Regions from separate parts of the Listeria grayi genome, predicted to be linked through region 3. Evidence: predicted binding sites of a transcription regulator. Region 3 holds the regulator's gene; each other region holds the start of a gene.
What was found. Region 3 encodes LexA, which represses DNA repair genes until DNA is damaged. Its sites were predicted from a motif close to CGAACATATGTTCG; they were not measured.
Positions count from the first base shown of each region.

Region 1: a site for LexA is predicted at 4,604-4,617, ahead of uvrB (excinuclease ABC subunit UvrB). Genes of this name have one in related genera too.
Region 2: a site for LexA is predicted at 1,537-1,550, ahead of addB (helicase-exonuclease AddAB subunit AddB). Genes of this name have one in related genera too.
Region 4: a site for LexA is predicted at 3,510-3,523, ahead of EL241_RS04600 (Y-family DNA polymerase). Genes of this name have one in related genera too.

Region 1 covers NZ_LR134483.1:2,444,279-2,452,425, forward strand. Annotated here, with positions in the region: gene uvrA (excinuclease ABC subunit UvrA) at 1-2,499, opposite strand, end outside; gene uvrB (excinuclease ABC subunit UvrB) at 2,507-4,480, opposite strand; gene EL241_RS12015 (cyclic nucleotide-binding domain-containing protein) at 4,663-5,364, opposite strand; gene EL241_RS12020 (LytTR family transcriptional regulator DNA-binding domain-containing protein) at 5,691-6,614, shown strand; gene EL241_RS12025 (ABC transporter ATP-binding protein) at 6,711-7,559, shown strand; gene EL241_RS12030 (permease-like membrane multi-spanning protein) at 7,561-8,147, shown strand, end outside.
Region 2 covers NZ_LR134483.1:2,213,047-2,221,193, forward strand. Annotated here, with positions in the region: gene addB (helicase-exonuclease AddAB subunit AddB) at 1-1,525, opposite strand, end outside; gene EL241_RS10850 (HAD family hydrolase) at 1,660-2,466, opposite strand; gene EL241_RS10855 (LacI family DNA-binding transcriptional regulator) at 2,490-3,551, opposite strand; gene EL241_RS10860 (ROK family protein) at 3,736-4,707, shown strand; gene EL241_RS10865 (glycoside hydrolase family 9 protein) at 4,720-7,092, shown strand; gene EL241_RS10870 (PTS sugar transporter subunit IIC) at 7,117-8,147, shown strand, end outside.
Region 3 covers NZ_LR134483.1:1,669,272-1,677,418, reverse strand. Annotated here, with positions in the region: gene EL241_RS08100 (MerR family transcriptional regulator) at 91-459, shown strand; gene glnA (type I glutamate--ammonia ligase) at 515-1,849, shown strand; gene EL241_RS08090 (GNAT family N-acetyltransferase) at 1,885-2,418, opposite strand; gene lexA (transcriptional repressor LexA) at 2,415-3,029, opposite strand; gene yneA (cell division suppressor protein YneA) at 3,189-3,521, shown strand; gene EL241_RS08075 (DUF896 domain-containing protein) at 3,610-3,837, shown strand; gene tkt (transketolase) at 3,932-5,926, shown strand; gene EL241_RS08065 (YneF family protein) at 6,145-6,384, shown strand; gene EL241_RS08060 (hypothetical protein) at 7,403-8,041, shown strand.
Region 4 covers NZ_LR134483.1:956,885-965,031, forward strand. Annotated here, with positions in the region: gene rpsN (30S ribosomal protein S14) at 100-369, shown strand; gene EL241_RS04580 (5'-3' exonuclease) at 438-1,310, shown strand; gene EL241_RS04585 (TetR/AcrR family transcriptional regulator) at 1,358-1,963, opposite strand; gene EL241_RS04590 (SDR family oxidoreductase) at 2,123-2,872, shown strand; gene EL241_RS04595 (GNAT family N-acetyltransferase) at 2,944-3,408, shown strand; gene EL241_RS04600 (Y-family DNA polymerase) at 3,539-4,846, shown strand; gene EL241_RS04605 (ribonuclease HI family protein) at 4,864-5,256, opposite strand; gene cspD (cold-shock protein CspD) at 5,372-5,575, opposite strand; gene mntR (transcriptional regulator MntR) at 5,882-6,301, shown strand; gene EL241_RS04620 (formate--tetrahydrofolate ligase) at 6,392-8,074, shown strand; gene EL241_RS04625 (serine hydrolase domain-containing protein) at 8,118-8,147, opposite strand, start outside.

The DNA.
Region 1 (8,147 bases), 780 kb from region 3:
TGCTTCCCCACCGGAAAGCGTGGTAGCTGGTTGGCCAAGCCGGATATAGCCTAACCCTACATCCACGATCGTTTGCAGTTTGCGTGCGATTTTCGGTTGATTTTTGAAAAACTCCAGACCTTCTTCAACGGTCATTTCCAATACTTCGGCAATGTTTTTACCTTTATAATGGATGTCCAGTGTTTCGCTATTGTAACGTTTGCCATGGCAAACTTCACATGGCACATAAACGTCTGGCAAAAAGTGCATCTCGATCTTGATGATTCCGTCTCCACGACAAGCCTCACAGCGACCGCCTTTTACGTTGAAACTGAATCTACCTTTTTTATAACCGCGCATTTTCGCTTCATTCGTGCTGGCAAACAAATCACGGATATCATCAAAAGCACCTGTATAAGTAGCAGGGTTAGAACGTGGCGTTCTACCGATCGGTGATTGATCGATATCGATGATTTTTTCTAAGTTGTCGATCCCTTTGATTTCTTTGTGCTCACCTGGCTTAGCAGTCGCCCGGTTGAGTTTGCGTGACAGGGCTTTACGCAACACTTCATTGACTAGTGAACTTTTTCCTGATCCAGATACGCCGGTCACGGCGGTGAACGTTCCAAGCGGGATCTCTGTGCTTACATTTTTCAGGTTATTGGCTTTGGCACCAATGATCTCCAGCTTTTTGCCATTGCCCTTTCTACGTTCGGTAGGAATGGCAATGAATTTTTTACCGGATAAATAGTCGCCTGTGATGGAATTTTTATTGGCTTTTACTTCTTCTGGCGTTCCTTCTGCAACGATCTGACCGCCATGTTCTCCTGCTCCGGGTCCGATATCGATCAGATAGTCAGCCGCCATCATCGTGTCTTCGTCATGTTCTACAACGATCAGTGTATTGCCGATGTCACGCATATTTTTCAGCGTATGGATCAGCCGATCATTATCGCGCTGATGCAAGCCGATCGATGGCTCATCAAGGATATATAAGACTCCTGTCAGCCTAGAACCGATCTGTGTTGCCAAGCGGATCCGCTGGGCTTCCCCACCGGATAATGTTCCAGCTGAACGACTCATGGTCAAGTATTCTAACCCAACATTTTCTAAAAAGCCAAGTCTTGAATGAACTTCTTTCAAAATAGGTGCTGCGATCTGCGAATCTTTTTCAGATAAAGTCAGGCTATCGAAAAAGGCCAATCCTTCTACAATCGAAAAATTGCTTACTTCGCCAAGATGCTTATCTGCGATCTTAACAGAGAGTGCTTCTTCTTTTAGACGATAGCCATGGCAGGTCGGACATGGCAGGTATGTCATGTACTGCGACATTTGTTCTCTGGTAAAATCAGAATTTGTTTCCCGGTAGCGTCTTTCGATATTCGGTAGGACGCCTTCAAAAGGCATCCATGTTTCCCGCGTCATACCGAAGTCATTTTTATATTTGAAGAAAAATTCTTCGGTCCCAGAACCATGCAGAATGATATCTTGTTTGACTTTCGGGAGTTTCTCAAAGGGCACATCCATGTCGATATCAAATTCTTCACAGGCAGATGCCAACATTTGTGGATAATATTGTGAACTGATCGGTTTCCATGGAACGATGGCACCAGCACTAAGTGATAGCGACCGATCCGGGATCACTGTATCTACGTCTACCTCTAGTTTTGTTCCCAAGCCATCACAAGTCGGGCAAGCACCAAATGGACTGTTGAAAGAAAACATCCGCGGTTCTAATTCGCCGACAGTGAAGCCACAATATGGGCAGGCATAATGCTCGCTGAACAAAAGTTCTTTCTCGTCGATAATGTCTACGATCGCATAGCCGTCTGCTAAACGAAGCGCAGATTCCAGCGAGTCGTATAGCCGGGAATGAACCCCTTCTTTTAATACGATCCGATCGATGATGATCTCGATCGAGTGTTTTTTATTTTTCTCAAGTTCGATCTCATCGTTGATATCAAGAATCTCACCATCTACTCGTACACGAACGAAACCTTGTTTTTTGATTTCTTCTAACGATTTTTTATGGGAACCTTTTTTACCGGAAATAATCGGTGCCATTACTTGCAGTCTTGTCTTTTCCGGATATTCCAACACGCGTTCCACCATTTGTTCAATGGTCTGTGAAGTGATCTCGATACCATGATTGGGACAAATTGGATGTCCAACACGTGCATAAAGCAACCGTAAATAATCATGAACTTCTGTCACGGTACCAACTGTGGATCGTGGATTGCGGCTAGTTGTCTTTTGGTCGATCGAGATCGCCGGGCTTAGTCCTTCGATCGTATCAACATCAGGTTTATCCATTTGTCCTAAAAATTGACGGGCATAGGCGGATAATGATTCTACATAGCGTCGTTGCCCTTCGGCGTAAATCGTGTCGAAGGCTAATGATGATTTCCCTGAACCGGATAAACCAGTCATAACGACTAATTTATCGCGAGGTATAACAACATCAATATTTTTTAGATTATGTGCGCGTGCACCTTTGATGACAATTTTATCTTTTTCCAAATTCGTCTCATCCTTCCGCCTTTATTTCTAATAAAGCATCCCGCAGTTCCGCTGCTCGTTCAAAGTCAAGCGCTTTGGCAGCCTGCTTCATTTCTCGTTCCATTTCTTCGATAAAAGCGGCTCTTTCTTCTTTCGTCATTTTGCTGATGTCTGTCAGTTCTGCTTCTTCCTCTTCAGCGGCGACGGTGGCTGTGATTGCTCCGCGGATATCTTTCTTGATCGTTTGTGGTGTGATACCGTGTTCTTCATTGTAGGCGATTTGGATCTCACGGCGACGTTGCGTTTCATTGATCGCATTCGTCATGGAATCCGTATAACGGTCAGCATACATGATGACTTTTCCGTTTTCATTACGAGCTGCCCGGCCGATCGTTTGGATCAGCGAACGCTCGGAGCGCAGGAATCCTTCTTTATCGGCGTCTAAAATCGCAACGAGCGATACTTCCGGAAGATCGATCCCTTCACGAAGCAAGTTGATCCCGACAAGCACATCATATACGCCTAAACGCAGATCGCGAATGATCTCGATTCGTTCAAGTGTTTTGACTTCCGAATGTAGATATTGGACTTTTACGCCTGCTTCTTTTAAATAATCGGTAAGGTCTTCGGACATTTTTTTCGTCAATGTCGTAATTAGGACGCGTTCATTTTTGGTAACGCGTTCCGCGATCTCATCCATTAAATCATCGATCTGTCCTGGGATCGGTCTTACTTCAATGACCGGATCAAGCAGACCAGTCGGCCGAATGATCTGTTCGATGACATCTGGGTTTTTTTCCAATTCATATGGTCCCGGTGTTGCGGATACATACATGATCTGGTTGACATGCTTCTCGAATTCTTCAAATTTAAGTGGACGGTTATCCAGCGCAGAAGGTAAGCGGAAGCCATGATCGATCAAGACTTGTTTACGAGCTTGGTCTCCGTTATACATGGCACGGATCTGCGGCATCGTAACATGCGATTCGTCAATGACCATCTGAAAATCATCTGGGAAATAATCTAGCAATGTATATGGCGTTGACCCTGGCGCACGAAGCGCTAAGTGTCTAGAATAGTTTTCGATCCCCGAACAATAGCCCATTTCTTCCATCATTTCCAAGTCATAATTCGTCCGTTGTTCTAACCGTTGCGCTTCTAGTAATTTATCATTATCACGCAATTCTTTTAAACGGTCTTTTAATTCGGTCTTTATGTTGACCATAGCTTTTTCTAAAATATCACGACGGGTCACAAAGTGAGACGCCGGAAAGATCGATACGTGTTCCCGATCACCGATGATCTCACCAGTCAAGGCGTCCACTTCACGAATCCGTTCAATCTCATCTCCAAAAAATTCAACGCGGATACAGTGTTCATCACGAGAAGCTGGGAAGATCTCGACAACATCTCCACGTACTCGAAAACGGCCACGCTGAAAATCGATATCGTTACGGTCATACTGGATATCGACTAATTTACGAAGCAACTGGTCGCGCCCGATCTCCATTCCAGTTCGCAATGAAACAAGCATCGCCCCATATTCCTCTGGCGAACCTAAGCCATAAATACACGATACACTTGCGATGATGATAACATCTCGTCTCTCAAATAAAGAAGCTGTCGCAGAATGTCGCAGCTTATCGATCTCATCATTGATGCTGGCATCTTTTTCGATATAGGTATCGCTTTGCGGCACGTACGCTTCCGGCTGATAATAATCATAATAGCTGACGAAATATTCGACTGCATTATTTGGGAAGAATTCCTTGAATTCACTATACAATTGTCCGGCTAGTGTTTTATTATGCGCCATTACTAGCGTTGGTTTATTGACTTCTTGAATAACATTGGACACAGTAAATGTTTTCCCTGTTCCTGTCGCTCCAAGTAATGTTTGATGTTTGATCCCTTTATTTAACCCCGCCACCAACTTTTCAATCGCCTTTGGCTGGTCTCCTTGCGGTGAATACTTAGAGACTAATTCAAATTGATCTTTCAATTCGGAATCCCCCGTTCTTTTCTGTTTATTCCCTGTTACCCGTTTTTTAAGAATAAAAAGCCTTTTCGCACGGAATAGTTACCTTTATTTTATCATAAAAACATCCATTCTCCTAACAAAAAGCGAAAATACGTTCGTCTTTTTGACTATTACATGAAAAAAAAGCTTACCGCAGTAAGCTTTTAATTTTGAGTTGTGATCTTTTCCGAAAAAGATGATTTTTTCTGCAGACTTACATAATCTAGCACGATAGGCGATTGTTTCAACAATAGCTGTTCTTCCCGCCATTTTTTGAAAACGATGGTTATTTCTGATTTATCTAGCTGTAAAAGCTTGGCTAAATAGGATTCATTGACATAATCTGGAAATACCAACATTCTATTTACCTTTTCTGGACTAAGTCCTAAATTCATCCAAGTAAGTTCCACCAGTTCATTAGCAATCTTTTTTTCTATTGTTGATTTTGAGTAATAATGTTGATGCGTCATGTACACTAAAAAAGAACTTACTTGCTGCAACATCAGCTGCATGTACTGTGGATTGGCAAACATGTGGTCTAGGAAATAATTCTTTTGCACCCGGAATACTTTTACATCCGTAAGCGCCATGACCCGATATTCAAAAAATGGGCTGCGTAATTGTTCATTGACGAAATGTTCGATCCCACAAAAACTCTCTGCTCCTAATAGATGGATCGGAACCCATTCTCCTTCTTGAAAAATCTCCATTCTGGCAGCGCCTTGTTCAATAAAACTAAAGTAATCCGGCGATAATGGTGCTTTATACTGATAGATGACCTCTTCTGCTCGCCAAAATTCCTTTTTCGTATATTCATTCGCCAACATTACGTTTGTAGTTAAAAATGTAATCAATTCATTTAACATGTGATTCCTCACTCCAATAATCTTTCTAAAACTATGTTCCCAACTATTTAAATTGCGTTCTATCTTTTAACTAGATAATCTCTTCCTGTTTTATCTATATTTTCATCATAAAGAAATTCGCTTCAAAAAACAGTTCTTATTTTTAAAGTAAATTTTTAAAAATGCAAAGTACCGCTTTTCGACTATGGTTGTAATCCATCACTTTCTTCGCCTATTATAAAGATAGTTTTTATTGCCTTTAGGAAAAATGTCAAATATGAAAGTTATCTTTAAAATTAAATCTACTAAAAGTAAGCTATGCTATACTTAGTAAATATTAAATTTAAATGGAGATGGTCCCAATCGAAATTTACACACATCCTGATAAAAGAAGCGTAATCGATTCTGCATTATCTATAATTATTGCAGAAAATGAATTACAGCTTAATATACTGCACCTTAATGAGTCAGAAACCGTTCATCTTGACGTCTTGAATGACCGCTTGCCGGAACGGATGAAAGTATCCGAACTGATTGTGTTCTGGTTAAAATGGTACGACCTGCGTCAAGATGTAGCACTTATATTGGAAAAATACCATTTGACTCCTTATGCAGCAATCTATTATAAAGATCTACAGCCTCCACAGCGACGTCTGCTGCAGATCGCCAAGCTGGCTATCAAGCCTTATACCAAAATCATCCTCAAAGAGCCGTTGCAAAACATTGATATTGAAACGAAGGACCGCGTGATCGCATTATTAAAAGAAATCAGTGCTTCTAAACAGATTATTTGTTTGACTAACAATACCGAAGAAGCCATGCTACTGTCCAATAATTGTTACCGTTTAACGCCGCATGACTTTAAACCGATCCAGATACAAGAAAACAATAACGAAACTCAATTAGAAGAAGCTGTCCCGCGAACGCTCCAAGTAAGACGGATCGCAGTGAAAGTAAATGACAAGACAATGCTGCTTGATCCAATCGATATCGACTATGTCGAAAGCCAAGACGGGAAAGTACTGCTTCATGTCGATGATGAGGTCTATTCACAAGAATCTACGCTTCAAAAAGTAGAGGATATAATCCGAAATTATGGCTTTTACCGCTGTCATCGTTCTTATATCGTCAATCTGCAAAAAATAAGCGAGATTGTTTCCTGGTCAAAAAATACGTACTCCCTTCGCTTGAATAATTCCAAAAGTACGTTGATCCCTCTTTCTAGACAAAAAATAAAAGAAATTGAACAACATTTCGATCTATCCTTGTAACTTTTCATCCGCTAAGAGGTACATCTCATCTCCATTTAGCTGCAACAGATCAGCCAGTATATTACACTGTTGTTGAATCTAAAGGAGGTTTAAGAATTGGAAAATATTATTAAAGTAAATCAGTTGACCAAACATCTTTCCGGCACCAGAATCATCGATGCGATGACATTTCAAGTGAAAAAAGGAGAGATTTTCGGTTTTTTGGGCCCTAGCGGTTCTGGAAAAACGACCACCATCAAAATGCTCACAGGGAAGTACTATCCATCCGGGGGCGAAATAGAGGTACTCGGTTTTCCACAATCAAAGATCGGTAGTTCTGCTTTCGCCAATAAAGTCGGCATACTATCGGATCATAGCGCCTTATATGAACGTCTGACCGTCCAAGATAATTTGATGCTTTTTGCGAAACTATACGATATGCCTCAAACAAAAATCGAAGAAGCCTTAGCATTTGTCGATTTAGCAGACAGCAAAAAGAAAGTGATCAAAACCTTATCTGCTGGAATGAAGCAACGTGTCTTATTAGCCAAAACGATCATGCATGAACCTGAACTGCTTTTCTTAGATGAGCCGACTTCCTCTCTTGATCCGATGACAATGGCTCATATCCACAACGGGTTGAAAGCACTCAACGAAAAGGGAACTACTATCTTTCTGACCACTCACAATATGGAAGAAGCAAATCATTTATGCCATCGTGTTGCATTCATTGAATCAGGAATGTTAAAAGTCATTGGTACACCAGAGGAATTACGATTTAGGCATTCTAATCAAACAATCAAAGTAATCCATAAAAACGGAAATGTTAAAAGACTAGATATGAACATGGATGCCGCTCGTTATATTTCCGATATGATCGAAGTGGACGACCTCAAGTTTATTTCCTCCGATCTACCGAGCTTAGGCGATGTTTTTCTGAAAGTTACTGGAAAGGAGCTGCTGTAAGATGCATATGAATCGGATCCATGCAATGATAGAAAAAGATCTTAAGGAATTTTTGCGAAATCCTGCATTATTCTTTATGCCGTTAGTCGTTTTTCTATTCAGTTATATTTATCGAATGGTCTCGCAATCAACTCCGAATGGACCGCATAGCACCTTAATATATTCAGTCATTTCTATGGCTTTTATTGCAGCAAGTGCGGCTGTCATTTTAGCATTGATGACTGAAGAACAAGAAAAAGGTACATTAGAGGGGCTCACCGAATCACCGGCGACTTCGATTGAGATCCTGAGTTCCAAAGCGGTCATTGGTATTATTATCTCGATAATCACTACCATTATCAGTCTGTTTATTTTAAATTTGCCCGTTCATTTACAACCAATCGAATATGCAGCATTAGTCATTCTGTTGCTGCTTTTCACGATGTTTGGTCTGATTGCAGGCTTGCTGGCGAAAAGCGCAGGGAGCTCAACGTTTTATAACATGCTTTTGTTTTTCATTTTTGGGATGAGTATTATGTATGAGTTGTTTTTCCCGGCGATCGGCAGCCCATTGTTCGAGAAAATCATTTTGTTTCTCCCTTCTAACTT
Region 2 (8,147 bases), 540 kb from region 3:
CAAGTCGCTCAGCAGCTTGGACGTTTTCTAGGTATCGATACAATGCTGTCCCATAATCGATCCCGCTTACAGCATCTTCAAATGCTGTTTCTAAGGCTTCCAGCGGTTTTTGGATCCGGTAGCGCAATGTATTGATCGTTTCTTGCATCGCCAGTTCTTCATCGGTTTGCGGAGCGAGCTCGATCGTCAGCCCTTTTACTTTCTGATAGATCCAATCGCCTTTCTTCTGCCAGCGCCATTTCGCTTTGATCCCGTTTTCGATGCAGTAATTTTCCAGTAGGTCTGCTTGTTTACGATTGAGCGGATTAGGTGTCTCTAAATCAAAAAAGAACTCTGTACGGATTGCTTGGAAAATATTCTCGTAGCGCCAATTTTGCTGAACCGCTTCTAAAGTGGAGCGGATAAATTCAATAAACGGATGGTCCGCCATCGTGCGTTTTTTATCTAAAAAGTATGGTACTTCATTTCCTTGAAAAGCTCGACTGACGAGGGTCTCATATTTATCGACACCGCGTACCAGTACGGCAATATCTTTATAATCAAATTGCCGGGAAGCGATTAGCTCGCGAATTTTCCTGGCGATCCCTTCTGCTTCTGCCCGGCGATTATTAGCTTGATGGATGTGCAGACTGGTGTTTTCTCCGACATATCGCTTGGGGGCACTTTCTTCTGAAAAAAGAAGCTCCAATTCTCGAAGTTCTGGGTCATTCGTTCGTTTGTTTGATTCCAGATGAAGCCGAGGCAAAATCTCAATTTGTGTCTGTCTGGCCATTTCCGTGATACGATCCAAATATTCTTTGCCATGCTGAAATAAGCTATACGCATCTAAGCGGTTGCTAGCAGTTTCATCTGGAAGCGATAACGCGATCCTCACGCTTTCGGATCCCTCCATCAACGCTCCGATCACTGACAGTTCTTGTTCCGTAAAAGAATCAAAGCCGTCGATAATGACCGTTGCCTGTTTGATATATGTGCTGCGTGAAATCGAATTTGTAAGTAGACGCAAATAGTCTTCGCTTTCCATATACTTACCAGCTAGCATATTTTCATAACGATCAAACAGCAGCTGGATATCATGCAATTTATCAGCCGTACTGGTCGTTAGTCCCGGAGCAACCTCGGCAAATGCTTCTGTGCGAAGTTCCGATTGTTTGATTTCTTTGAATAAAGAAGCGATCTCACCGTAAAAGCCGCGTTTCATTGCTGCCCGCTGGAAGATCTTCAACTTGTCCTGTTCTGCTAAAATCGCTTTTCGCAGCACCATTTCGATCCCGCTCTTACTAAGAAAAGTCCTTGCTAAACCGCCCGTTTCCTGCATGACTTTCCAGGCTAAACGATTGAAGCTGAAAACTTGGATATTCATCATACCATCAAGATTGGCAGTTTGAAGAAGCGTATTCTCCATTTGAAATGTCATTTGTTCTGGAACTATATAGATAACAGGGTGCTCGCTAGTCACGGCTTGTTCGATTAAATATGTCGTTTTGCCCGTGCCCGCTCGTCCTGTAATTATTTGTAAACTCATACACTCACCACCGAACATATGTTTTTTATTCCTCTTTATTTTACCATATTATCTGCTCTATTACGAAGGTTTTAATGGCCAAGAAAAAAACAGATTCTCCCAAAAATCAGCAGGAAAATCTGTTTTTACTTTTATTAGCAGATATGTGCCTTCAAAAACTCATAAATGCCTTCATTTTCGTTTGAAGTGGTGACATAAGAAGCATGTTCTTTTACAAAATCTGCCGCATTTCCCATCGCTACGCCAACTCCCGCATATCGTAGCATCTGCAAGTCATTCTCGCCGTCGCCAAATGCGATGACATGCTCCGGTTTCACTTCTAAATGCTGCCGCAGCCTTTCTACCGCATGCTCTTTATCGATTCCTTCGGGTAAAATCTCGATATTATTGAAATGAGAGGACAGCGTTCGGATGCCCGCTACTTTTTCGAGGGCTTCGCGTACTGCTGTCAACTTTTCAGGAAGATCTTCTTCGATTGTGATCGCATTGATGATCTCAGCTTGGTGGCGCTTTACATCTTCCTGTGATTCCAGATGAACCAGTTTCGTTCCATCCACACGTCCCTGCTCTGCTTCGTCTGTAATATAGGAAGGTGGCGTCATCGTATAGAAGACGGTGTTCTCGGAAAAAAAGAATAGCGGCACTTGATGAAGCGTGCAAATATCAAATACGGTTTGGATGCTTTCTGGATCTAATCCTTGTCGGAACAAAGTCTCGCCACCCGAACTGACCACCGAGCCATTTGAACATATAACATTTCCGCTTTCATCTACCAATCGTGCAAATTTATTTGCACTTTGAAACATCCGCCCGGTTGAAACGGCGAAATGATGTCCTTGGGCAATAAGCTCTTGTAATAAAGCTAACGTTTTGGGAGGTACTTGCTGGTCGCTCGTTATCAAAGTTCCGTCTATATCTGTACAAATCAAGTATTTTTCCAATGGCTTAAACTCCTCTTTCATTTTTATTTAGCTGCACCGCATGATTCACGAACAATAAGTTCCGGTTCATGTTTGATGACAGTCGGCTCATATTCTCCATTCATTGCATTGATCAATTGCAAAACAGCGATTTTCCCTAGATATTCATTATGCTGATCGATCGTTGTCAGCCGCGGGATCTGGAAATCACTGTTCAAAAATTGGTCGCAGCTGACGATCGCAATGTCTTCTGGGCAGCGTATTCCTTGATCCTTCATAGCTCTGATCGCTCCGATCGCTACACTGTCATTGATCGCTACTAAAGCTGTCGGTATATCCCCAGGGGACTTTTCTACCAATTTTGTCAATGCATCATAACCAGCTGGTACATAATAATCCGACAACTCGATCCATTCTTCACGAATAGGATGCGAAAAATTATTCATTGCATTACGAAAAGCTGCTACTCTGGATGTCGTTATTTTCACTCCTTCTTCCCCGCCGATAAAACCGATTTGGCGGTGACCCAAGGCAGTCAGATGGGTAACGAGCGTGGTAACGCCCTTTTTCAGATCACGTTCGACAAAAAGACAATCTAATTCCTCACGTTTGCTACCGATCACTAGGACTGGAATCTGTTTATGGAGCTGATTTAACGCCTGAACATAACGATCAGATAAATCTTCTTTATCGATCTCGCCGCCGAGCACAAGGACCCCGTCAACTTGCTTTTCCAATATGATCCGCAGATAGTCCTCTTCTGCTAAACGGTTTTTCGTTCCGGCACTTTCAGGACCTGCGAGTAATGTGTTAAAAACGATCGTCGAATAAAACTGCTCCAATGCACATTTTTGGATCTCCGCTACGAGCGAAACAAAATAAGGATTGGAAATATCCGGCAAGATCACCCCGATATTCTTTGTTTGGCGGTTGACCATGCCACGAGCAAATACACTAGGGGTGTATTGATACTTATCGATCACATCCTGAATGCGCTTCCTTTTTTCTTTAGAAACAGAAGGACTGTTGTTCAACACGCGGGAAACCGTAGAAACAGAAACTCCACTGAGCCTTGCGATTTCTTGAATCGTTATTTTTTCTTTCATATATTCTCCATCCTTTTGGATTGATAATTATAGTCTACATTATTTCTACGTGCGCTACAAGTTTTTTTGGTAACGTTGCCAAAAATATATTGACTTTTTATTTTTTATCCGTTATTCTAATGTTGAAAGCGGTAACAAAATAGAATTATTTTTGGTAACGTTACCAAAAACGAGGTGAACTATTATGACAACAAAACAATCTATTCTCGGTATCGATATTGGTGGTACGAAAATCTTGATCGGAGAAGTAGATCTCGCTGGGAATGTTTTACAATCAAAAAGTTATCCTAGCGACACGACTAGTCAACAGACGGTAGTAAAAACTTTGCTTGTAGCACTTCAAGACTATCGAGATACCATTGGGTTCCAAAGTAATAATCTCCTTGCTGCTGGGGTCGGTGTCGTCGGCCGTGTAGATTCCGCAAATGGGATCTGGTTGGAGATTCAACCCGGAAAAACAGTGCCTACTCCGCTTGCCGATATATTAGGCGATTTTCTCGGCTTACCAGTCGTGATCGAAAATGATGTAGCCGCTGCCACTGCTGCCGAACAGCGCTTAGGCGTAGGAAAAGAAACAAAGGATTTTATCTATATCAATGTCGGTACAGGTATCGCTGCCGGAACCGTTATCGATGGGAAAATCGTTACCGGCGGACATTTCAACGCTGGTGAGATCGGCCATATGGTGGTTGACCTAGAAAGTGAGATCCCCTGCGGATGCGGACGAAAAGGTTGTGTAGAACGTAATGCTTCTGGACTTGGTCTTAGCGAACAGATTTATGGTAACGTTACCAAATATCCATCGACTTCCCTTCCTGTTCATACGAATGAGCGGATTGCCGCTGACGTTATTTTCCGAGCAGCGAAGGAAGGTGATCCACTGGCGGCGCCTATCGTTGACTACGCTGCCAAGAGCTTGGCTGCTATGACGATGAATTTAGTACGGACTACCGACCCGGAATGTGTTGTTTTCGGTGGAGGTGTTATGCAAAGCGACTACTTCTGGAATTTATTCCAAAGTTATTTGCAGTCCAATACGATCCGTTTTGTGAGCAAAGGAATCGTCCGCACCACTGTTTCCAGTAAAGAAGTTGGCTTGATCGGCGCTGCATTCATCGGTCAATCAGCACTTATAGAAAAATCTGCTATTCATTAAGGAGGAATTAAGGTGTCCCAATCATTAGAAGAACAATTGATCACTTCTTCATATCTGCATCGTCCGCTTGAGATCCCTTCGGACAAAGCATTAGAAACACGTCTTCAACAAAAGAAGATCCTCGCTTCTACAAGCATCATGGATACTTCTACAAACAACGCTTTTCACCATCAAGGTGTCGGCAGATTAGAATGGACAACGGAAAAACATCTACGGCTCTCCTCTCCTGTTACCATGCCGCACTGGCCGGAAGGTGCACCGGATGACGGCGACTACTGTAATTTTGGGAGCGTCTATGCCGTAAAATCGATCGACAGAGAAGATTGGACAAACTACAATCGGCTACGTCTGGAAGTTTTCCCAGAATTCGAGGGATTGAGTAACGCTTATATCATCATTCAGCTAAAAAACGACGGTGTATTGAAAGTCCCAGATATTTATGATCGGGAAGGCGTCCATGGAGTAAATCTTATCAGCGGCGAATGGAATGATGTGATCGTAGAAATTGCCGATCTACCACGGGATGCGATCACAGAATTGTCAATCAGTTATTATTTGCAAGGACCAGAAAAGCTTTCCAAATCTGAGATCGCACTCTCTGTCCGCAGCATTTATTTAGAGACCATTGCTACGCCCGAAAACACGAAGGGCTGGCTACCAAATAAAAATGTATTGAGTTATGCACAAAGTGGCTACAGTTCCGAAGCGCCAAAAACGGCCTTTGCGGAAGCAACTTTTATCGAACAGCCATTTCAGCTGATCGATGATGCCACCGATGATGTCGTGCTGTCAGGGATCGCTTCCCGATTGGAGACCGATTTGGGGATTTTTGCGGTATTGGATTTTTCCGCTCATCGAAAAACTGGTACTTACCGGCTTGAGATCGGCGCACTCCAAACTAGCGGATTTGTTATCGGTGATGCTTCAGAGAAATGGACCAATTCCATCTGGAAATCACTCAACTTTATTTTCTGTGAACGCTGCGGCTATCCAGTACCTGGCAAGCACGCTTCATGCCACGCCGACGTCATTGCCAAACATAATGGTCAGATTCTTTCTTTCAACGGTGGCTGGCATGATGCGGGCGATGTTTCCCAACAACTGATCCAGACAGCAGAAGTCGCAATGGCTCTTTATGAGACAATAGCCGGACAGAAAGATCCATTACTTAGAGGGCGCTTGATCGAAGAGGGTGAATGGGGCGTCGACTTCATCTTAAAAACCCGGTTTGGAGATGGCTATCGAGCAACGAGCGCAGGCGTTTCCCGCTGGACTGACGGCTTGATCGGCGGTATGGACGATGCGGAAGCACGCGTACATAACCAAGCATATGAAAACTTTTACCTCGCCGGTATCGAGGCATACATCCATGGACAGATCACAACGAATGATTCCTTAAAGCGGACATTGAAACAGATCGCACAGGAAGATTTTGATTTCGCCCTAATGGAAATGAAAAAACATGGTATCCATCAAAAACCGATTTTCTGGGAACATACCTATCAAACATCGGAAAGCCTTTATTACGCTACTGCAGCGTTTTCTGCAGCAATGCTTTATCAGATCACACAAGACAGCAAATATGAAAAGCATTTGACGACTTTCTTAGCTAATATGTTGGAATGCCAAGAACAGAGTGGTATCCGCGGAGAAGATGGCACTACTTATGCCGGCTTTTTCTACCGTAGCAAAGAAAAGAAAATCATCCAGCATTTTAATCATCAAGCGCGAGAACATCTTTATCTATTGGCTTTAGAACAAGCGATGAAAGCTCTACCTGACCATCCTGCTTATCCGACATGGTATAGCGCGGTGGAACGCTACGGCACTTATATCAAACAGATCATGTCGTTTGCAGCGCCGTACCCATTGATTCCAGCAGGTTTTTATCATAAAGAGGAATACCTCGACGATACTAGCTTTGAACTACAACATTTGTTAGTCGACGAGCGGGCCCGCGAAGAATATCAGCTTCAATTCCAAGCAGGAATCCCGATCAACCAAGACATCGCCCTGCGCCGTTTCCCGATCTGGTTTTCTTTCCGAGGTAACAACGCGATCCTTCTTTCAGCAGGAAAAGCTTGTTCGATCGCAGGAAAATTATTAAACGATGAAAAACTGCTTAGAATAGCAGAAGGTCAGCTAGAATGGATCGTTGGAAAAAATCCGTTCGGCCAATCGATGATGTACGGAGAAGGCGCTAATTTCGCACAACAATATAGCGTATTGAACGGCGAAATGGTAGGCGAGATTCCTGTCGGTATCCAAACATTCCGAAATGAAGACCAACCCTACTGGCCGCAATTCAATAACGCTACCTACAAAGAAGTCTGGGTCGGCAATGCCGGTAAATGGCTGTCTATTGTCGCCGATTTAATCAAATAAACCCATTATTAAGGAGGAAAAAATATGCATTCAGAAAAAAGTTTTTCTAGCCGCTTTATCGAAGCATTATCTATTTTTGCCCAAAAAGTCTCTAATCAAAAACACATCATGGCGATCCGCGATGCTTTTGCCGCAATGATCCCGATCACGATCATTGCCGCCTTTTTCTTACTTGTCAATAATGTTTTGTTAGACCCTAAAAGTGGTTTATTCAAGTTCATTCCGAATGCTGAGCATTGGCTTGGCATCGGTACACAGATTTATAATGGTACGCTAGGCATCATGGCATTGATGGCAGCTTTCCTTATTGGGAATTTCTTGGCAAAATCCTATGGAATGGAAGGCCGTGTGGAAGGAATCATTGCGGTCGCAGCTCATGTAGTCTTGATTCCCGCCAATGTGCCCGTAACTAGCACAGCTGGAAAAGCTTTTGAAGCGAGCGGCGTATTGACTCAAGACCTAACAAGCCCGACTGGAACATTCTTAGCGATCATCGCAGCACTAATAAGCACTACACTGCTTTGCAAATTTTCGCAGAGTAAACGCTTAAAGATCTCCATGCCTGAAAGCGTTCCGCCAGCTATCGCCAAGTCTTTCAATATTTTGATTCCATCTTTCCTAGTACTAACCATTCTTGGTATCGTTGAATTCAGCGTCATGTCGATTTTCCATATGAGCATTCCCGATATCATCGTTAAAGTTCTGCAAACACCGTTAGTAGGCGGTTTCCAAACGCTTCCCGGTATCTTACTTTACGTATTCTTTGCTGGTTTCTTATGGGTTTTCGGGATTCACGGTGCATTCGTGCTTGGCGCGATCTCAGGACCAGTCTTACTTACGTCCCTGCAACAAAATATCGATGCGATCAATGCTGGACAAACACTTCCAAATATTGTAACTCAACCATTCTTGGACGCTTATGTCTATATGGGCGGCGGTGGAACGATCATCTGCCTCGTTATTGCGATTTTCATCGCTTCTAAACGTCCCGATCACCGTATGATCACAAAATTCGGTTTGATCCCAAGTATTTTCAATGTCAGCGAACCGTTGAT
Region 3 (8,147 bases):
TTAGATTATCTTACGTAAATTTGACAAAAGAACTAACGTTATTTATAATGCATATAAAGATGACATATAAAAGTGGTTGGAGGGAATAGGATGAGTGAAAAAGAAATTCGGAGATCGATGCCGCTTTTTCCAATTGGTCCAGTAATGAAATTAACGGATTTAACTGCAAGGCAAATACGTTATTATGAAGATCAAGATTTGATTCACCCTGCAAGAAATCAAGGAAACCATCGCCTCTACTCCTTACAAGACATTGACACTTTACTTGAGATCAAAGATTACTTGAACGATGGCCTGAATATTGCAGGAATCAAGAAAATGTATCAAATGCAACACACCGATGATAAATCACCATTGACTGACGAAGACGTGCGCAAGATATTGCGCCGAGAAATGCAGCAAGCAGGACGTTTTATCAAACAAGATGATTCAGGCAAGCGACAGCTACCGCATTTTTAATCGATATTTACTTTTTTAAAGTTAATATAATTTGAATTTTGGGAGGATTTAGAAAATGGCACAATATACGAAAGAAGATATTTTCCGCTTCGCAGAGGAACAGAACGTAAAATTCATTCGCTTACAATTCACGGATATCCTAGGTATCATCAAAAACGTAGAGATTCCGATCAGCCAATTAGAAAAAGCGCTGGATAACAAAATCATGTTTGATGGTTCCTCCATCGAAGGTTTTGTAAGAATTGAAGAATCGGATATGTACTTATTCCCTGACTTGGATACATGGGTAGTGTTCCCATGGACAGCCGAAAAAGGAAAAGTTGCGCGGATGATCTGCGATATTTACAACCCGGATATGACTCCATTTGATGGTGATCCTCGCGCCAACCTGAAACGTGTACTTACAGAAATGGAATCACTTGGCTTTACAGATTTCAACTTAGGACCTGAACCGGAGTTCTTCCTTTTCAAACTAGACGAAAACCGCAAACCAACATTAGAGCTGAACGATAGCGGCGGTTATTTCGACTTAGCACCGACTGATTTAGGGGAAAACTGTCGACGCGACATCGTACTTGAATTAGAAGAAATGGGCTTTGAGATCGAAGCGAGTCATCATGAAGTAGCACCAGGACAACATGAGATCGATTTTAAATACGAAGATGCTATAACGGCATGTGACAATATCCAAACATTCAAATTAGTTGTAAAAACAATTGCTCGTAAGCATGGTCTACACGCGACATTTATGCCAAAACCATTGTTCGGTGTAAATGGTTCCGGAATGCACTTCAATATGTCGCTCTTTAATAAAGAAGGCAACGCATTTTTCGATGAATCCGGTGAATTGCAATTGAGCAAAGATGCGTATCACTTCCTAGCAGGAATGATCAAACACGCGCCTAACTACACAGCAATCACAAATCCAACAATTAACTCATATAAACGTTTGGTACCAGGTTACGAAGCGCCATGTTATATTGCTTGGTCCGGTAAAAACCGCAGTCCATTGATCCGTGTACCAAGTTCAAGAGGGTTAAGCACACGCCTAGAATTACGAAGCGTTGATCCATCTGCCAATCCTTACTTAGCAATGGCTGCATTATTGCAAGCTGGCTTGGACGGGATCAAGAACGAATTAGAGCCGCCAGCACCAGTGGATCGCAATATCTATGGTATGAACGAAGAAGAACGCCACAAACACGGGATCTATGATCTTCCAGAAAGCTTAGGCCACGCGCTGAAAGAGCTTTCGAAAGATGAGATCATTAAAGAAGCACTAGGAGAACATATTTACGAACACTTTATCGAAGCAAAAGTAATCGAATGCGACATGTTCCGTACTGCAGTTCATCCGTGGGAAAGAGATCAATACTTAGAAATCTATTAATAAAAAAAACGCTCCAGTCACTCTGGGGCGTTTTTTTATTTGATATTTAGATGATATAAAACATGATCAGCAAGAGGAGAATCGTGAGCTACCCGCGGATGTATAAACGCTCCTGCAAAAGTCATCCCGATCCTCTGCATGACTTTTTGAGAAGGGAGATTTGCTTTTGCAGTGAAACTGATGACCTCTTGGAGAGCGGTTTTCGCTGCTGCATAATCAAGCGCTCCTCTCGCTGCTTCTGTTGCATAACCTTGATGCCACTTTTCCTCGCAAAGTCGCCAACCAATCTCGGTAGCAGGTGTAAAGCTGCTTTCAAAATCAGCAAGATGAAAGCCAGTAAAGCCAATAAATGCTCTCGATCGCTTTTCTTCCAAAGCAAAAAGCCCGTAATTATTTGCCGTCAGCAATAATTGGAGCTTTTCCATAAATACTTTCGATTCTGCCGCGTTCAACTTGTGCGGGAAGTAGCGCATCACAGCATCATCTTGATTCATTGCTGTAAACGCAGGCAAATCCTCCGGCTGATAATCTCTGGCGATCAGTCGTCTTGTTTCAAAATATACGGTCACACGATATCTCGATAAAGCCCGATGACTTTGCCTAAAATAGATACTTGTTGCAGAATGATCGGTTCAAAAGCATCATTTTCGGGTTGTAGGCGGAAATGATCTTGTTCTTTATAGAATCGTTTGCAAGTCGCTTCATTATCTTCTGTCATCGCTACAACGATCTCGCCGTTGTTAGCATTGCTTTGTTGTCTAACGATAACGCGGTCTCCGTCTAAGATCCCCGCTTTCATCATACTCTCACCATCGATCTCCAACATGAAAACATTGCTTTCGCCACTCGTCAAGTGTTCAGGAAGCGGAAAGTACTCTTCGACATTTTCGATCGCTGTTATTGGAGTACCAGCTGTAACTTTCCCGATGATAGGAACAGCGACTGTACTTGGGATATCGATCTCATCTTCCAATGAAAGGATCTCGATCGCTCTTGGCTTCGTAGGATCGCGGCGGATAAGGCCTTTGGTTTCTAATCGTTCTAAGTGACCATGGACAGTAGAACTGGAGGCAAGTCCAACAGCTTCACCGATTTCCCGAACGGATGGCGGATAGCCTTTTGCTTTAACTTGTGCTTTTATAAAATCATATATATCCTGTTGGCGTTTGGATAGTTTCATGTTTTCACCTCATCATTAATATGTATTCTTCTTATAACATAGTATAGCAAATGTCTGTTCGATATGCAAACAAAGGTTCGATTTTTTCTGTTGACAAAAGGGAACAGTCGTTCTATAATAATAAAAAAAGCGAACATATATTCTTGTGGAGGGATTTTCATGACTTTGAAAACATTTTGGAATAAATTTTATATGTCGATTATTTTCATAGCGATCTGTACGGTATTTGGTATGATATTACTCTTTATGTATGCAGGGGAGAATACAAAAGATTACAATAAAGTCTCTATTAAAGAAGGGGATTCTTTATGGGCACTTGCGGATAAATATGCCGATGAAAGTTCCATGAACAAAGCACAGTTTATCAGTTGGGTCGAGAATGAGAACGAGTTACAAGACGGCGAGGTAAAAGCGGGCGAGGCGATCGTCATTCCTGTGAAGCAGGATAATCGGTTAGAAAAGAATGGCGAAATACAACTAGCAGACCAATAATTAAAAGAATGTGATGATTTATGTTATAATGAAGGAAGTGGTCTTAGACTGCTTTCTTTTTCATTTTATAAAAAAAGGATGTTACGTGATGTTAGAAAAATCGAAAATTGAACGGCTTAATTTACTAGCAAGAAAGAAAAAAGCAGGTACGCTGACGCTTCAAGAAAAGAAAGAGCAAGCGATCTTACGTGAAGAATATCTAAAAAATTTCCGTACGCACATGCGAGGTACGATTGAAAATACAACTGTCATCGATCCGAAAGGAAACGATGTCACCCCAGCAAAAGTAAAGGCTCTCAAGAAGAAAAAGAAATAAGCAACATAGAGATAAGATAGTTGTACAATCGGCTTAGAAAGATTATTATAGTGTATAGGAAGTTGTAAAATCAAAAGAAGAGAGGATGTTAAACTTGTTTGATAAAACAGATCAATTAGCGATCAACACAATCAGAACGTTATCTATCGATGCGGTACAAAAAGCGAATTCAGGACACCCTGGATTGCCAATGGGGGCAGCTCCAATGGCCTACACATTGTGGTCAAAAGTATTGAACACAAATCCGGCTAATTCGCATTGGTTCAACCGTGATCGTTTTGTGTTGTCTGCTGGGCATGGTTCCATGTTATTATACAGCCTGCTTCATTTAAGCGGTTTCAAACTTCAAATTGAAGATCTGAAAAATTTCCGCCAATGGGAAAGTAAAACTCCCGGACATCCAGAATATGATTATACAGACGGCGTAGACGCAACTACCGGTCCATTAGGACAAGGTATCGGCATGGCTGTCGGTATGGCAATGGCAGAACGTCACTTAGCAGCATTATACAATAAAGAAAATTATCCAGTCGTGGATCACTATACATACGCGCTATGTGGTGATGGTGATTTAATGGAAGGAGTTGCGGCAGAAGCTGTTTCTCTTGCTGGTCACCAACGTCTTGGCAAATTAGTATTATTATACGATTCCAATAATATCTCATTAGATGGTGATTTGGATAAATCATTCTCAGAAGATATTAAAGGACGCTTTGAAGCATACGGCTGGGAACACTTGCTAGTAAAAGATGGCAATGACACAGCAGAGATTCTTGCAACAATCGAAAAAGCTAAACAAAATACATCCCAACCAACCATTATCGAAGTGAAAACAACAATCGGTTTTGGTGCTCCAAATGCTGGAACAAGCAAAGTCCACGGTGCTCCACTAGGCGCTGAAGGCGTAAAAGCAGCGAAAAAAGCATATGGCTGGGATTACGAAGAAGATTTCTACGTACCAAGTGAAGTATATACACGCTTTAAAGAGACGATCGCAACGCGTGGCGAAGAAGCAGAAACAGCATGGAATGAATTATTCGGTGCTTACAAAAAAGATTATCCCGAACTTGCCGAAACATTTGAAGCAAGCTTAAAAGGTGAACTTCCAGAAAACTGGGATGCGGATCTGCCAACATACGGCGATGACAAAGCATTAGCTAGTCGAGCATCTAGCGGGGAAGTAATCAATGCGTTAGCAGATAAAATCACAACATTCTTTGGTGGTTCTGCTGACTTAGCAGGCTCCAATAATACAACCATCAGCTCTGACGGTGAATTCACAAAAGAAAATCCAGCAGAACGTAATATCTGGTTCGGTGTTCGTGAATTTGCGATGGCAGCAGCATTGAATGGTATGGCACTTCATGGTGGCTTGCGTGTATTTGGAGGAACATTCTTCGTATTCTCCGACTATCAACGCGCAGCGATCCGTTTAGCTTCTATCCAAAAACTACCTGTCACATACGTGCTGACACATGATAGTATTGCTGTTGGTGAAGATGGTCCAACTCATGAACCAGTTGAACAACTTGCATCGCTTCGTGCAATGCCTGGCTTATCCGTTCTTCGTCCAGCTGACGGAAACGAAGTAGTCGCAGCATGGAAGATCGCGATCAGTTCTAAAAACCAACCTCATGCACTCGTCTTGACACGTCAAGGCTTACCGACATTGCCAAAATCTGCAGAATTAGCAGAAGAAGGCGTTGCCAAAGGGGCTTACGTGATTTCACCAGCTAAAAATGACAAACCAGAAGTCATCTTGCTTGCAAGCGGCTCTGAAGTCAACTTAGTAGTGGAAGCACAAAAAGAACTTGCGAACCAAGGAATCGATGCATCAGTTGTCAGTGTTCCATCTTTCGACTTATTCAGCAAACAATCAGCGGAATATAAAGAATCCGTTCTGCCAAACGACGTAAGAAAACGTGTTGCAGTAGAAATGGGTACAACATTCGGTTGGGAACGTTTCGTTGGACTAGACGGAAAAATTATCGGGATCGACAAATTTGGTGCTTCTGCTCCAGGTAATACAATCATTGAAAACTACGGCTTTACTGTTGACAATGTTGTCAATGCCGTTCGTTCTCTTTAATAGAAAAGCTTTGAAAAGCAGAAGACACATGTCTTCTGCTTTTTTTGCTAGGGTAATAATCACATTGCGAAAGCGTTATGAAGATGATATAATGAAATGGTTGTTTGACAATGGGAGTCTTCTTTTATTGAATGAATAAACAAGAATATTTTTATTGTTTATAACAAAACAATCAAGTAAAATAAAAGAGGTAATAGGTCAAGGAGGAGAAAAAGTTTATGTGGATATACATTCTCGTGGGTATCATTTGCTTGCTTCTAGGAGCAGTCGGCGGATTTTTTATCGCAAGACAATACATGATGAGCTATTTGAAAAAGAACCCACCTATCAATGAACAAATGTTGCAAGTAATGATGGCGCAAATGGGTCAAAAGCCATCTCAAAAGAAAATCAACCAAATGATGAGCGCAATGAACAAACAATCAGCCCAAGCATCAACGAAGAAAAAATCGAAGTAAAAAGCTGTTTTGATCGTTTCCAAACATTTGAGGTATTATTATAAGTAGCTATTTTAGACTAGATACTAGTGGAAAAGAAACTAAATAATACCGACGCATTTATCACATATTATTTAATTATCTATAGAAATCCTCTTTCTAATGACACGTACAAAAGTCATGGAAAGGGGTTTTTGTTATTATCGGAAACTTCCTACTAATTTTAATGATAATTAGACAAATTTATAAACCGCTGATAAGAAACGATCTTAACTTGAAATAGAAGAAGCTTTCTAAGCATAAATCAATGGAATTTAATTCATTATAAGGAATTTGTATAAGATATTAAGAAAGAACTGATCCATAAGTACGCCATAATATCGTCACATTTAGAAAATAATTATGCTCATGAAAACCTAGTACTCTTTAAAAAATAACAATGAGTAAATAACGGCTAATTTATTCAAATATAGCGCTTATGAAACAATTGATCATTCTCTTTTTTGACATTTTGAAATAAAAGTTTTACGTGTTGAATCAAAATGAACCCCCTTATTATGCGAAAACACAGTTACAAATATATCTTTTTGTAACACATGACTCCTTTTTAAAAACTTTTTTCTATATGCATGAAAGTTGCATAAAATTACATTTGGCTAAACCTAGCAGTAGAGTGGGGTATTAAAAAGAAAACGGTTAGTAGTCTATAAAGTCAGAAAATTGAGAATGTAAGGGCAACCAAGAGCGGGAAAAACCTTGCAACTCACTTCATTGAATTAATAGCTGGAATAATCAGAATTTAATATCAAGACTTACTATTCATCTGCTTGAATATTCGATTTACAAAGGCTTTACAAAATCTATAAAAAATAAAAACGTTTAAACTGTTGGTATCAAAGGGTTTAGAAGTGCTTTTGCCATGCAAAGTTACAAAGTGTGCAAGATGTAACGGAGGTCTTGTAAAGTTTCCGTAAATCCGTATACTTAGAAAAGGCTGGAAGGAATACCAGTGGAAAAATACCGAGGGGGCAACAATAAAATGAAAAAAGTTTTGATCCGAGTTTTTATTACTTTAGCACTGACAGTAGTAATGTTCGTTGGGGGAACATACGTCGCAGATGCTGCCAACACAATCTTACATGGCAAGGAAGACAAGATTCAACAAATTAATGCAGTATTAGATTCCTTAGACGGAAAACTTACTAGTAAAGTAAAACAAGTAAATGATTTAAACACACAAGTAAGTGACCTGCAAACACAAATCCAAACGTTAAAAGCGAACTACAACACTGCACAAGCAAACTACACACAATATCAACAACTATATGATGTGAAATCACAACAATATGATCGTGATATGCAACAAAAAAATGTAGAATTACAACAAAAAGATGTGCAAATTCAACAAAAAATCGCTGAAGGTCAACAACAAGTGGCTCAAATTCAAACACAGTTAAACGCCAAACAATCCGAATTAGATGCGGCTAACCAAAAATTAGGTACACTAAATCAACAAGTTTCTGATTTGACAAGCCAAAAAAATACATTGACAGCACAATTAGCGGACAAAGATAAAAATCTAAGCGACATCACTGCTAAATATGAAAAACTAAAAGCTGATGTTGACAACACTGCGTCCCATGCTGCACAAGTCCAAAACAATCATTCCAACGATTGATTTTACAGAAACCTACTTGCGTTCCTATGCAAGTAGGTTTTTTTGTGGGCAAAAACAGGATTAGAACTTGAGGGAAACTCAAGTTCTTTTTCTTTGTTTTGAAATT
Region 4 (8,147 bases), 710 kb from region 3:
CGCTGTGTTTTTTTGTGCAAATGACTTGTAATGAAGAAGAAAGAGGTGTATGATGTAAAACGTAATCATTACGATTTGAAAAAAAAAAGGAGGATCATTATGGCAAAAAAATCGAAAATCGCCAAACATGAACGTCAAGTGGCTACGGCTCTTAAATATGCAGAAATCCGCAAAGAACTGAAAGCAGCTGGTGATTATGAAGGACTACGCAAACTTCCTCGCGATGCATCGCCGACACGTATCCATAATCGCTGTGCACTAACAGGGCGTCCCCATGGCTACATGCGTAAATTTGACATGTCTCGCATCCGGTTCCGCGAATTGGCTCACAAAGGTCAGATTCCTGGCGTGAAAAAAGCGAGCTGGTAAACCGGTTTTTTCTCTATTGGTATTATGATACAATGGACTACAATAGAGAAGAAACGAGGTAATCATGCATGGTTAGCAAACAAGAAAACTTATTAGTAGTCGATGGGATGGCTTTGTTATTCCGCGCCTTTTATGCGACCGCTGTATCCAAACAATTTATGTTCAACCAAGATGGCATTCCCACAAACGGCGTCCAAGGATTTATGAAACATTTGCTGGCAGCACTTCGGCAAAGTGATCCAACCCACGCACTTATTTGTTGGGATATGGGCTCTAAGACATTTCGCAATGAATTGTACGACGGCTATAAGGCCAACCGCACGGCTCCACCAGAAGAAATGATCCCGCAGTTTGATTTGGCAAAAGAAGTAGCTGCTGGATTCGGCTTTGTGAATGTGGGTGTTCCCGGTTATGAAGCAGATGATTGTATCGGTACGATCACGGCATCGCTAGGGCAAAGCCTTTCTACGACGGTCTTGAGTGGCGATAAAGATCTGCTTCAGCTGCTTTCTCCGTCCAATCAAGTGTGGATCATGCAGAAGGGCTTTGGCAATTATAAGCGTTATGATGAAGCGACTTTTTATGAAGAAATGGGCATCACACCAAAACAATTTATCGACGTCAAGGCGTTGATGGGGGATACCTCCGACGGATATCCAGGTGTACGCGGGATCGGAGAAAAAACAGCGTTGACATTGATCCAAACGTTTGGCTCGATCGAAGGCGTCCTTGCCAACTTGGAACAACTGAAACCAGCTCAGAAACGTAAGATCCAAGAAGATTTGGCAATGCTGGAACTGAGCCGACAGCTTGCCGAGATCCACGTAGCTGTTCCGCTTGAAGTAAATTATGAGCAGTGTAGATTTGATGGTTTCCATTCTTCAGCCCAGGATGTCATTCAGCAATACGGATTGAAAATGTTGGCACGTGAATTTTTATAAGTGGAAAGCACAGTCCCGATTCGGGGCTGTGCTTTTTTTGTTAGTGATCATGTTGTGAAAAGTTCTTGCAGCATTAAATGAAGAGCCGTCTTGGTCCGTGCCTCAAGATCAAATTGACCGCGTGTCAAGATCCAAGTGATCACATTTCCGCGGATAGCAGAATAAAGGATCTCAAAGGCTGCTTCTGCCGTATAATCTGCTTTTAGCAGATGCTTTTCTTCGGCTTCCAGCAATAATTCCTGAAGCGTGGCCAGCATTGTCCATTCTTTGAGTGGCTTTGTTTTGTCCATGGCTTCTGAAAAGAAAGTCATATAGGTGAGTGTCGTCACATCGATTCCTTTTTCCATAACAAAGGGAATCTTCAGCCATAAAAAATACGTTATTTTTTCTGCAACGGATGCTTCTGGATGCTCCTTTAGAAAAGCTGGGAATTTAGTGGTAATAAGCTTTTCATAGTCCGAAAAGAATATCTCTCGAACGATATCTTCTTTCGATTTAAAATGAACATAAAAAGTTCCCGTCGAAACGCCAGCTCGTTTTGTAATGCTGCTGACGGTCGTATTTTCATAACCATTTTCTTGAATAAGTTCGACTGCCGCTTGATAAAGCATCTCAGCAGTCTTCTTTTTTTGCAATTGGCGATTGGTAAGCATGTTCTATCGACACTCCTATACGCTTTAATTTAAGGTACCATTATTATACCCCTTGCAATTAGAAAAGAAAAGGTTTATAATGAATGCGTTCAGTGAATATGTTCATTGTTAATGAGTATTTAGCTGGAGGAGAATGCTAGATAAGAGAGGGGAAAGAATATGAATACCGTACTTATTACAGGTGGAGGTTCCGGCATTGGCTGGAAATTGGCAGAACGTTATTTAAAACAAGGGGATCGCGTCATTATTTGTGGACGAAATGAGCAGAAATTGGCAGATGTTCAAGCGGCGCATCCAGAAGTAATCACAAGAAAATGTGATTTAACGAATGTAGACGAGCGTATTGCCTTAGTAGATTGGATCAGCGCGGATCACCCGGAAACGAATATTCTCGTGAACAACGCAGGCATCCAGCAAAGATTTAATCTTTTAAAAGCAGATGTACGAAATAATTGGGATTATTACTTGCAGGAAATAAAAGCAAACGAAGAAGCTACAATCCACTTAGCGATTTTATTTAGCCAATTATTTGTAGAAAAAGAACAAGCAACGATCGTAAATGTTTCTTCTGGTCTGGCAATCATTCCAATGGTCATCAGCCCGATTTATTCCGCCTCGAAAGCAGCGGTTCATGCTTTTACGATGGCTTTACGTCATCAGCTTTCTGAAACAGCTATCAAAGTCATTGAAATTTTGCCACCAGCAGTCAATACTGATTTAGGTGGTACAGGACTTCATAATACCGGAGAAGATGCCGACGAATTTGCCGACAGTGTTTTCCGCGATATGCAAGCTGGCAAAGAAGAAATCGGCTTTGCACATTCGGCAAAAGTACTGGAAATGTCGCGTAAAGAAATCAATGAAACTGTTGCTGGAATGTATCAGAAAATGAAAGCAGAGATCGAATAAAAGCAGGTATATTACTTTTATAGAAAGCCAATATCCCCTATACTAAAGAAAAAGGCTAATGGGTAGAGAGGGTGGCTGCTTTGGACATTATACAGGCAGATTTCAGCAATCCGAAATTAATCGAGCTACTGGAACTTCATTTACAAGATATGTATGCGACCTCACCAAAGGAAAGCGTCCATGCTTTGGCAATCGAGGAACTGCAAGCGGAGCATATTTCTTTTTGGACGCTGACGGATGGCAATGATATTTTGGGATGCGTTGCACTAAAAGAATTAGCAGCAGATCACGGCGAACTCAAATCGCTGAAAACACATCCGCAGTTTTTAAAACGAGGCGTAGCAAAGCGTCTTGTCGAATTTGCCATACAAAAGGCGCAAGAACGTCATTATCAACGCATCAGTTTGGAAACCGGAACGGAACCGTATTTTATCCCTGCGCAGCATTTATATAAAAAATTAGGCTTTATAGAGACATTGCCTTTTGGATCTTATCAAGAAGATCCGAATAGCTGTTTTATGCAAAAAGACCTCTGAAAATGGAGCGCCAACATAATTTAATTATTTTCAAGTAAGCACAGTAATGTCACATTGCTGTGTTTTTTTTCGGGAAAGGGACCAATTACCTATTGCAAAAACGAACGTGTGTTCTTATAATGAAAGAGAAATGGAATTACGAAAGTTGGTAGGTGCAATGAACCCAGTATTCGATTATCAACATGCACCTAGAAGAGTCATCTTGGCAGTAGATATCAAAAGTTATTTTGCGAGTGTCGAATGTGCGATCCGCGGATTGGATCCATTTAAGACCAATCTAGTGGTCGTGAGCGATCTGCAACAAAAAGGAGGCGTTATTTTAGCAGCTACCCCTGCGATGAAAAAAAACTATGGCATCAATACCACGAATCGGCTTTTTGAAGTCCCGAACGATCCGTCTGTCAAAATTGTTGAGCCACATATGCAGATGTATATTGACATGAATATGAAGATCCAGCAGCTTTTTTACCACTACACGGAGAAGAAGTTTGTTCATGTATACAGTATTGATGAAGCTTTCCTAGATGTCACTGGCAGTGTTCGGCTCTATGGCGGGTTGGCTAATTTAGTGCAAGCGCTGCAGCAAGAAATGTATAAACAGTTTCGCCTTTACTGCACGATCGGGATCGGAGATAATCCACTGCTTGCAAAACTGGCAATGGATAACGAAGCAAAACATCGAGAAAGCGGGATCGCTTATTGGAATTACGAGAATATCCCTGAAAAAATCTGGCAGATCAAGCGTTTGACGGATTTTTGGGGGATCGGGAGAAGAACGGCTTTAAGGTTGGAAAAGCTGGGTATCTATACGATCAAAAGTTTAGCACACGCATCGCTGACCGCCTTAAAGAAAGAATTTGGCATTATCGGCGAGCAGCTTTTTTATCATGCAAATGGTTTAGACTACACGCGGCTTGACCAAGCGATCCAGGCATTGGAAAAAAGCTATGGAGGAAATCAGATTTTGATGCGTGACTATCATCTGCAAGCGGAGGTAGAGGTAGTGATCGCGGAAATGGTGGATAATGTAGCAGAGCGTCTGCGCAACCACTCTGCGGTCGGAGATTTTATTCGGCTTTCGATCGGAAATAGCGCGCACTCGACCATCAAAGGGTTTTCTAGGCAAATGAAGCTGCATACAGCTACGAATTTAACATGGCAATTTCAAGAAGCCTTTCTACGGCTTTTTCGTAAATACTACGAAGGGGATGCAGTGAGGTCGATTGGAATATCGATCGGCGGAGTGACACCCGAAAGCTATCATCAGCTCAATTTATTTGCTAGCCCTGAGATACTGGAAGAAAAGCGGCGGTTGGATTTTACGATCGATCAGATCAGAGGTCGGTACGGCAAGCAGGCGATCATGCGCGCCGTTAGTTATACAGCCTCAGGGAATGGGATTATACGTAACGGCAAGGTTGGCGGACATAAAAAATAACACGCATTCTGACATGTTCATTTGCGCTGAGATTGAATTGCGCGCCTTGCTAATTCATCCGCTTTCCGGTTTTTGGTTACAGAACGCCATTCAATAAAAAATAAAGAGAAATGAGAGATAAGCTGTAAGATCTCTTCCAAATACGGTTTGAAAAGCGGGTTTTTGACAAAGCGCTTTTCAATCGCTTCAATGGCTACTTTAGAGTCTGAGTAAACCCGGACAAAAGCGGTTTCTCCCAACTCGACAGCACGGCGGAGACCAAGTTTGATCGCAATGAATTCAGCTTCGTGGTTTGTCATCGTTCCTAGCGGGATCGCTAATTGTTCGTGCAGTTCGCCCTGGCTAAGTACGATGCCAGCACCGCTCAATCCGGGATTGCCAGCTGAAGCAGCATCGACAAAAATTTCCATCACCAAAAACCTCCTTATATCATCGTCCTTTTATTATAAACAACCTCATAAAAAATGTCTTGAAAGAGGGTATCTTTCAAGACATTTATAAGGACTAGCACGTGACTAGCAAATTTTAAGATAATTTTTCAATGTTAGCTGCTTGTGGTCCGCGATTACCTTCGACAACTTCAAAACTTACAGATTGTCCTTCTTCTAGTGTTTTGTAGCCGTCACCTTGAATTGCAGTGAAGTGAGCAAAGATATCCTCACCATTTTCGGTTTCGATGAAGCCATAGCCTTTTTCGTTGTTGAACCATTTTACTTTCCCATTTTGCATGTTTGAATCCTCCCATTTTATCGGTGACACATCGTAAAGATGAATACTGACTTACAATATATAGCGCTTACATTTCAAGGCAGTCAAATACTCATGGATACAAGTCAGCCTAAATTCATAAAGACTTGCTTTATGATAACTTTACTATAAACAATTGTTCGGATATCGTCAAGAATATTTTTTAGCTTTTGCCGATTTTGGAACAACAAGTGTGACATGAGAACGTGTGAGGACATATATTGCTTCCTTCCTTTGCTTTTCTATAGTACAATGGAAGTGTTAATTCTGAAAGTTGGAGGGAGTAATATGCCAACACCGAGCATGGAAGATTATATCGAAAAAATTTACTCGCTTATAGAAAAGAAGGGTTATGCACGTGTTTCCGACATTGCCGATGAACTTTTCGTACATCCGAGTTCTGTTACAAAAATGGTGCAGAAGCTAGATAAAGATGAGTATCTGGTATATGAAAAATACCGGGGGCTAGTACTGACGCCAAAGGGAAAAAAAGTTGGGAAACGTTTATTAGAGCGGCATACACTGCTGGAACGATTTCTAACGATCATTGGTGTAGAAGAAGAACATATTTATCATGATGTTGAAGGAATCGAGCATCACTTGAGTTGGAATTCTATTGACCGTATTGGTGATGTGGTTCAATATTTTGAGGAAAATGAAGCTGCGCAGCAAAAACTAAAGGAACTGCAAGCGAAACAAGGAGAATAAAGGAGAGACGGATAGGCGGGTGAGATAGCATATCCTCTTTTCATTTGTGTCCAAAAGGAGAAATAAATACATAATTGGAGGGGAAGCGACATGGCGAGCCACGTGAAATCAGATATCGAGATTGCGACAGCAGCAGAAATTTTGCCAATTACCGAAGTTGCAGCGAAAATTGGGTTAGAAGAAGAAAATTTAGAACTGTACGGAAAAAATAAAGCAAAATTGACTTATCAGACACTCCAATCATTAGAACAAAAAGAAGATGGGAAACTGATCTTGGTAACGGCGATCAATCCTACACCAGCAGGGGAAGGGAAATCTACGGTGACAGTCGGCTTAGGCGATGCACTTTCTCAAAAAGAGAAACAGACAGTCATTGCGCTCCGCGAACCTTCTTTAGGACCAACGATGGGGATCAAAGGCGGCGCGACTGGTGGCGGCTTTGCACAAGTGATCCCGATGGAAGACATCAACCTGCATTTTACTGGGGATTTTCATGCCATTACGGCAGCGAACAATGCTTTGTCAGCTTTTATCGATAATCATATGCAGCAGGGCAATGAGATGCAGCTAGATGGCCGTAGAATCGCGTGGAAACGAGTTGTGGATTTGAACGACCGTGCATTGCGGCATGTTGTGGTAGGACTTGGCGGGCCGATTCAAGGGGTGCCACGTGAAGATGGCTTCGATATCACGGTTGCTTCGGAAATCATGGCGATTATTTGTTTAGCCAGTGACCTTGCCGATTTGAAAAAACGGCTGAGCGAGATCGTCGTCGGTTACACGTTTGGACGCGAACCTGTCACAGTAGGCGAACTTGGTTTTGAAGGTGCGCTGACGTTGCTTTTGAAGGATGCGTTGAAGCCTAATCTAGTCCAAACACTAGAACACACGCCCGCTATCGTCCATGGGGGCCCATTTGCTAATATCGCACACGGCTGTAATAGTATCCAAGCCACAAAAGCTGCCTTGAAACTAGGGGATTATGTGGTAACGGAAGCAGGATTCGGTGCGGACCTTGGTGCGGAAAAATTCTTGGATATCAAAGTGCCGGTACTAGGAAAAGCACCAGACTGCGTGGTGATCGTGGCAACGATCCGGGCATTGAAAATGCACGGTGGCGTGGCGAAATCCGATTTAGCAGAAGAAAATGTCGCAGCTTTGAAAGCTGGATTTGCCAATTTGGAAAAACATGCAGAATCGATTCACCATTACCAGCTGCCGTTTGTCATCGCCATCAATAAATTTATTACTGATACAGACGCAGAAGTAGAGGCGCTGCAGGAATTATGTGCCGAAGCGGGTTTCCCGGTCTCCCTTACAGAAGTTTGGGAAAAAGGTGGCAGCGGCGGAGTAGATCTTGCAGAACAGGTCATTCGGGTGATCGACAAAGAGGAAGCAGACTACAAACGACTTTATGACGATGCAGAAACAATGGAAGTGAAATTAGATAAGATCGTGACGAAAGTTTACGGCGCTATTGGGGTCGAGCTTTCGACAAAGGCGCAAAAACAAATTGAAACATTCAAGAAATACGGTTGGGACCGTTATCCGATCTGCATGGCAAAAACGCAGTATTCCTTATCTGATGATGCCGCGAAGCTAGGACGTCCGGAAGATTTTGTTATCCACATTCGCGAATTCATTCCAAAATTAGGAGCAGGTTTTGTCGTAGCACTGACAGGCGATGTGATGACAATGCCGGGACTTCCGAAAAAACCGGCGGCACTGCAAATGGATGTAGATGAAAACGGACATGCGATCGGTTTGTTTTAAATAACGAAAGAGCAGCGGGAAATCATTTCGCTGCTCTTTTTTATTATTGAAATTTACTTGCGTTCAGCAGTTC